2 regions of the Microlunatus sp. M237 genome follow, and region 2 is predicted to be linked to the other one. Evidence: riboswitches for the same ligand, from Rfam matches in the RefSeq annotation. Region 2 holds a riboswitch; the other holds the start of a gene.

Region 1 (3,405 bases), on a different contig from region 2:
ATCGGCCCGTCCACCGTCGCGGTGCCCGGCGTACCGGCCGGGGCGCGGCACGTGTGGCGACGCTGGGGTCGGCTCCGCTGGGCCGACGTGGTCGCCCCCGCTGTGGCCGCCTCGTACGGCACGCCCTTCCCCGACGCGCACGCCAGGTTGCTGCCCAGCATCGCGGCGGCGATGACGGCGGGCGAGGGCGACCGGGTCTTCCGCCGCCCGGACGGCGCACTGCTGCGAGCCGGCGACCGGCTGGCGCACCATGATCAGCCGCGTGCGTTCGAGCTGCTCGCCGAGAACTGGGAGTCCTTCTATCGTGGGGACTACGCCGACACGATGATCACGGCTGTCGGCAACGGTGGCAGCCTCGGCCATGCCGACCTGCGGGCGTACCGGGTGATCGAGTCGACCCCACGGACCGTCAGCGCCTACGACCATCGGGTCGCCGCGCGCGGAAATGATCTTGACGACGTGCTCGGTACGCTCGCCGCCGCAGCCGCCACCGTGGCTGCCGATCCATGCACCGACCCGGCCGCCGCAGCGGCCCTGGTGACGGCACTGCGCGCACCGGACCGGCGGGCCGAGACGACCAACGTCGTGGCGGTCGACGCCGACGGCAACGGCTGTGCCCTGACCACCAGCCTCGGGCTCGGCTCGGGGGTCTACGTCGCCGGTTACGGCGTCCACCTGAACTCCATGCTGGGCGAGGGCGAGCTGGTGCGCCGGGCGCTACCGGCCGGCGCCCGGATGGGCTCGATGATGTCGCCGCTGGTGGTGACCGACGGCGACGGCCGGCTGGTGCTCGCGGCCGGCGCCGCCGGTGGCAGCCGGATCCGTCCCGCGCTGGTGCAGAGCGTCCTGCGGGTGCTGGCCGGGGCCACCCCGCAGCAGGCGATCGACGCACCGCGACTGACCGCGTTGCCGGGTCTGGTCAGGCTGGAGCCGGGCTTCACGCGCGAGGTCACCACAGCCCTGCAGGGCGTGGGCGAGCAGGTGCTGGTGGCCGAGCAGCGCGACCCGTACTTCGGTGGGGTGTCGGCAGTCGGGATCGGTGGCGGTGGGGCTGACCCACGGCGCAGCGGCGCGGTCCGGCTGCTGCCCGCACCGGGGGCGCAGGCCTGAGAGCGGGGCCGGCGAGGGTCGCCGGGCCCGTCTCCGGCGGTGTTAGAGTGAGGCCGCCACGGGACAAGGGAACTCGGTGAGAGTCCGAGACTGCCCCGCAGCGGTATGTGGGAACGACCACTGTCATCAAGCACTGGATCACCGCGACCTGTTCACGCAGGTCGAGGCTCTGGGAAGCGACAGTCAGTAGGCCTCGGCTCTGCCGACCTGCCCACGAGTCCGAAGACCTGCCTGTGGTGCACCGACCGCCCGGTCAGTGCTCGTCCGTGGGTCCCCCTGGGTCCCACCGCGGTCTCGAGGGAAGGCCCCGCATGAATGCGCCTCTGTTCCACCCTGCCCATCTGCTGCCGTCCGCGGCCGGGTCCAGCCGGTCACGCCCACTGCTGGCGGCGCTGCTGGCCACGCTGCTGCTGCTCGTCGGCTGCTCCTCCGGAAGCGGTATGGCATCGTCATCGACGCCACCCGCGACCGACGGCTGCATCATCGACTTCGACGCCGAGCGTGACTACTATCCCGACAAGCTGACGTTGACGCACGCCGACAACTTCACGCTGTCCTACCACCGCTCGTACGTGGTGCTGACGGTGAAAGAGCCGGTGGTCGGCGGCGGTCCGGAGAGCTATGTGCTGGTGCGCTGCGGTGCGCCGAAGCCCGCGCTGACCGGCGACCTGACCTCAGCCCCGGTGGTGACCACCCCGGTGCAGAGCCTGTTCTCCGCCTCGACCACCCATCTGCCGAGCCTGGAGGCGTTGGACCGGCTGTCGGTGATCACTGGCGTGGCGTCCAAACCGCTGATCTCCTCGGCCGCGGCCCGGGAGCGGGCCAACACCGCCGAGGTCGTCGAGTTCGCCGCCGCTGGTGCAGCCGACGCGGAGAAGATCGTCGCCGCCAAGCCCGACGCGTTGGTCACGGCCGGCTATGACGACCCGGCGTACGCGACGGCGAAGAGCGCCGGCATCCCGGTGCTGGCCGACGCGGAGTTCCTGGAGGCCGAACCGCTCGGGCGAGCCGAGTGGATCAAGTACTTCGGCGCGCTGACCAACACCGAGCGCCAGGCCACGACGACGTTCGAGGCGATCGCCGGCGACTACGCCAAGGCCGTGGCGGTGGCCGTCAAGGCCAGTCCCGTCGACGTTGTCCTCAGCCAGCCCTACACCGGCGAGTGGTCGATGCCGGCCGGCGGCAGCTATGCCGGCCGGCTCGTCACCGACGCCCGGGGGCGCTGGCCGTGGCAGGCCGACCCGTCGACCGGAGCGATCAGCACCGACCTGGAGACGGTCTACGCCCGGTCCGGCCGCAGCGCCACCTGGATCACGTCCGCCAACTGGCGGACCAAGGCCGAGGCGCTGGCCGAGGAGTCACGGTTCGCGCAGTTCACCGCCTTCCGCACCGGGACGGTATGGGCGCCGAGCCGCCAGCTGAGCGAGACCGGCGGCAACAACTATTTCGAGCTGGGCACCCTGCGGCCCGACCTGATCGTCGCCGACCTGCTCGCCATCTTGCACCCCGAGCTGGTCCCCAACCACGAGTTCACCTTCTACCAGCAGCTGACGTGAGACCGGCGGTGGTGCTGTCCGCGTTGTGTGTGGCGGCGGCGGGGCTGATCCTTCTCGCGTTCGCTGTCGGTTCGGTCCACATCGGAGCCCGTGACGTCGGGGCGTATCTGCTGTCCGGCGACGCTGGTGACCCGACCTCGACGGTGCTGCTGCGCGAGATCCGGGTGCCCCGGGTGGCCACCGCCGCGCTCGCCGGCGCAGGGCTCGCGGTGGCCGGGCTGATGATGCAGACCTTGTTCGGCAACCCGCTCGCCGACCCGTACATCCTGGGGGTGTCCAGTGGTGCCGGGCTGGGCGTCGCGGTGGTGACCCTCGGCACGTCGGCCACCACCGCCGGCTTCGTGGCCGTGGTCGGCACCGGCCGGCTGAGCGTGCTGCTCGCGGCAGCCCTGGGCTCGGCGGCCGTCCTGCTGCTCATTCTGCTGCTCGGCCGGTGGGTCCGCTCGGTGGTGACCCTGCTGGTGGTCGGGGTGATGGTCTCCTCGGCCATCGGGGCGGTGGTGTCGCTGCTGCTGGCCTTCGCCGACCCCGCCCGGTTGCAGCGTTACGTGCTCTGGGGCCTCGGCTCGTTCGGCGGGGTCACCCGGAGCGACCTGGTGGTGCTGACGCCCGTCGTCGGCGCCGGCGTCGCCGCCGCGTTCCTGCTCGGCCGCCCGCTCAACGCCCTGCTGCTGGGTGAGCGGTACGCCGCCTCGATGGGCGTCCGGGTGGGGATGGTCCGGGTGGCGGTGGTGGTGGC
Region 2 (3,405 bases):
ATAATCTCCACAATTCCTCCGTTTGGCTGGTGCGTGCCGTGTCTTGGCGGCGGGCCTGGACAGTTCCGGACCCTTTCGACACCACTCAACCACCCCTGGGGCTGGTCCGCTACACCCTAAAGGGGGGTAATGTGGCGTTGTGTCTTCGATCCGGTCTCGTCCGATCACTGTGGCACTGGTTGACGACTACGACGTGGTACTCATCGGTGTCGCTCACATCCTCGGCCAATATTCGGACCGCGTCCTGATTGCGGAGATCGACACCAACACGACATTGGCCGACGAGGTAGACATCGTTCTCTACGACTCGTTCGCCCAGCCGGAGGCTGACCGCGACCAGATCCAGGTGCTGATCGACAACCCGCGCGCTCGACGCGTCGTGGTCTACACCTGGAACTTCCACCCCGACCTGGTGGCCCAAGCCCGGCAGCAGGGCGTCCACGGCTATCTGTCCAAGGCCCTGCCCGCCCGCGACCTCGTCGCCGCGCTCGAGGCCATCCACGCCGGTGAGGTGGTGATCAGCAAGCCGCCGCCACGCGCCCGCCCGGTCAGCGGCTCGGACTGGCCCGGCCGGCGGGAAGGGCTGACCGACCGCGAGGCGGAGGTGCTGGCCCTGATCACCCAAGGCAAGAGCAACGCCGAGGTTGCGGCTTTGACCTACCTCAGCCCCAACACCGTGAAGTCCTACATTCGCTCGGTCTACCGAAAGATCGACGTGGCCAGCCGGACCCAGGCGGTGCTGTGGGGCGTCAACAACGGCTTCACGCCCGACCACCGCCGGATCGACCACTGGCGCGGCGGCCCCTGAGCTGCACGGTCAAGCCGTCAGTCGGCCGCTTCCGAGACCGGGTCCGTTCCACGCCCACCCTTGGTCAAAAACTACATCTAGGTAGTTACAACTCGGTTATATCCATATATGGTGTCTCACGTAGCTGGTTCGGCTGCCCAGCCAGGGCGGTCGACGTAAGAGGGAACCCGGTGTGAGTCCGGGACTGCCCCGCAGCGGTGAGTGAGAACGAACGCCATCATGAGCACTGGGACCCGTCCTGGGAAGCGATGGCCAGTAGGCCAGGTCGACGTTTAGGTCGGCCCAGCTCGCGAGTCCGAAGACCTGCCCGCTTCCGCCCCTTCGCAGGGGTGTTCGGTCCGTGGCCTCGTGGGAGGGCTTTGGTGATCGCCGAAACGGTGGGCGTGTCGACGCCTGACTCTTCGGCCCCCTTGCCTCTTGTGTGTGCCGCGTGCCGACCGTCCGCAGGCCACTGATTCGAGGGAAACCATGACTGCCCCATCCACCCCGCCCACCCGTCCCACCCTGTCCCCCTTCACCCCGCCGGCCGACCCGGCCACTGCCAGCACGCCCACGTCGATCCGGGTGATCAAGCGGGACGGGTCGATCGTGTCGTACGACGGATACGAGATCGCCAGGTCCATTGAGGACGCGGCTCGCGGCCTCGACGACGCGATCACCCGGGCCACGCAGATTCGAGCTGAGCTCGAGATCACGCTGTTCGATCGCATCAGCACCGAGCAGCTCGATGAAGCCGTGATCCAGGTGGCACTGGGCAACGTGAAGGATGACCCGGCGTTCGACACGATCGCCGCGAGGCTGTTGACCAAGCTGCTCTACAAGCGGGTGCTGGGGGAGACCCATGACCTGTTCGGTGATGGGTCGCCGGCGACGATCCAGGCCCTGCACCGCGAGCAGTTCGGTGCCTACGTCGCCGCCGGTGTGGCCGCCGGTCTGCTGGACGCCCGGCTGGGCGAACTGTTCGACCTTGATCGGCTGGCGGCGGCGCTGGACCCGACCCGCGACGACCTGTTGCACTACATCGGGGTCCAGACGCTGCGGACCCGCTACATGATCACCGGGCATGACCGCGCCCCGCTGGAGGTGCCGCAGTTCTTCTGGATGCGGGTGTCGATGGGCTTGTCGTTGAACGAGGCCGACCCGACGAGCGCCGCGTTGGGCTTCTATCACGCGATGTCGCGGCTGGAGTATTTGGCAGCCGGGTCGACGCTGGTCAACGCCGGTACGGCGTACGCCCAGCTGTCCAACTGCTTCGTGATGCAGATGGAGGACGACATCGAGCACATCGCCAAGAGCGTCCGCGACGTCATGTGGCTGACCAAGGGCACCGGCGGGATCGGGCTGTCGGTCTCACAGCTCCGCAGCGAGGGGTCACCGATCCGATCGAACAACACGACGTCGACCGGCCCGATCCCGTTCATGCACACCATCGACTCGACCCTGCGTGCCGTCTCGCGCGGGGGAAAGAAGTTCGGCGCCCTGTGTTTCTATATGGAGAACTGGCACCTCGACTTCGCCCAGTTCCTCGACCTGCGGCAGAACTCCGGCGACCCGTACCGGCGCACCCGGACCGCGAACACCGCGGTCTGGATCTCCGATGAGTTCATGGCCCGGGTCCGCAACGATCAGCCGTGGTATCTGTTCGACCCGCTGGAGACCCCTGACCTGACTGAGCTCTACGGGTCGGCGTTCTCGGCTCGCTACGCCGAGTACGTGGCGATGGCCGAGGCCGGTCAGCTGCGCCGCTACACCAAGCTCGGAGCGCGCGAGCAGTTCCAGGCCATCCTCATCTCCCTGCAGACCACCTCCCACCCGTGGCTGACCTGGAAGGACACGATCAACACCCGGGCGTTGAACTCCAACACCGGCACCATCCATCTGTCCAACCTGTGCACGGAGGTGTGCCTGCCCCAGGACCGCGACAACGTGGCGGTCTGCAACCTCGCCTCGATCAACTTGTCCCGCCACCTCCGCCAGGTCGACGGCGCCCTGCGGGTGGACTGGGAGCGGCTGCGTCGCTCCGCCCGATCGGCCGTCCGGCAACTCGATAATCTGATCGACATCACCATCTCCTCGGTGCCGGAGTCGGAGGCGTCCAACCGGGACAACCGCGCAGTGGGTCTCGGCATGATGGGATTCACCGATCTCGTCGAGCGACTCGGCCTGTCCTACGAAAGCGAGGAAGCCTACGCCTTGGTGGATGAGCTGACGGAGTTCATCAGCTACCACGCCATCGACGCCAGCGCCGACCTCGCCCGCGAACGCGGCGCCTATCCCCACTTCGCCGGTTCCCGCTGGTCCGAAGGGCTGGTCCCGATCGACACCCTCGACCTCCTCGAGGCTGACCGCGGCACCCCGGTCCGAGTTGACCGGACCGTCCGGCTGGACTGGGCGAGGCTGCGGACCAAGGTCGCCGGCGGCATCCGCAACGCCACCTTGATGGCGATCGCCCCGACCGCGTCCATCGGCCTGGTCGCCGGCACCACCCCCGGACTCGACCCCCAGTTCAGCCAGATCTTCAGCCGAGCCACGTCCTCGGGCAAGTTCCTCGAGGTCAACCGCAATCTGGTCGCCGACCTCAAGGCTCGCGGGTTGTG

What was found. A riboswitch is a leader RNA that binds a small molecule or an ion and turns the genes downstream of it on or off. The one in region 2 is predicted to bind cobalamin.
Region 1: it holds a riboswitch for cobalamin, as region 2 does, so the genes downstream of both, AC1XX3_RS03455 (ABC transporter substrate-binding protein) here and AC1XX3_RS16020 (ribonucleoside-diphosphate reductase subunit alpha) in region 2, are expected to answer to the same signal.

What each region holds. Positions count from the first base shown of each region.
Region 1 covers NZ_JBXHBL010000001.1:728,307-731,711, forward strand. Annotated here, with positions in the region: gene AC1XX3_RS03450 (gamma-glutamyltransferase) at 1-1,110, shown strand, start outside; cobalamin riboswitch at 1,154-1,359, shown strand; gene AC1XX3_RS03455 (ABC transporter substrate-binding protein) at 1,422-2,666, shown strand; gene AC1XX3_RS03460 (FecCD family ABC transporter permease) at 2,663-3,405, shown strand, end outside.
Region 2 covers NZ_JBXHBL010000004.1:45,515-48,919, forward strand. Annotated here, with positions in the region: gene AC1XX3_RS16010 (GlsB/YeaQ/YmgE family stress response membrane protein) at 1-11, opposite strand, end outside; gene AC1XX3_RS16015 (response regulator transcription factor) at 140-808, shown strand; cobalamin riboswitch at 917-1,133, shown strand; gene AC1XX3_RS16020 (ribonucleoside-diphosphate reductase subunit alpha) at 1,277-3,405, shown strand, end outside.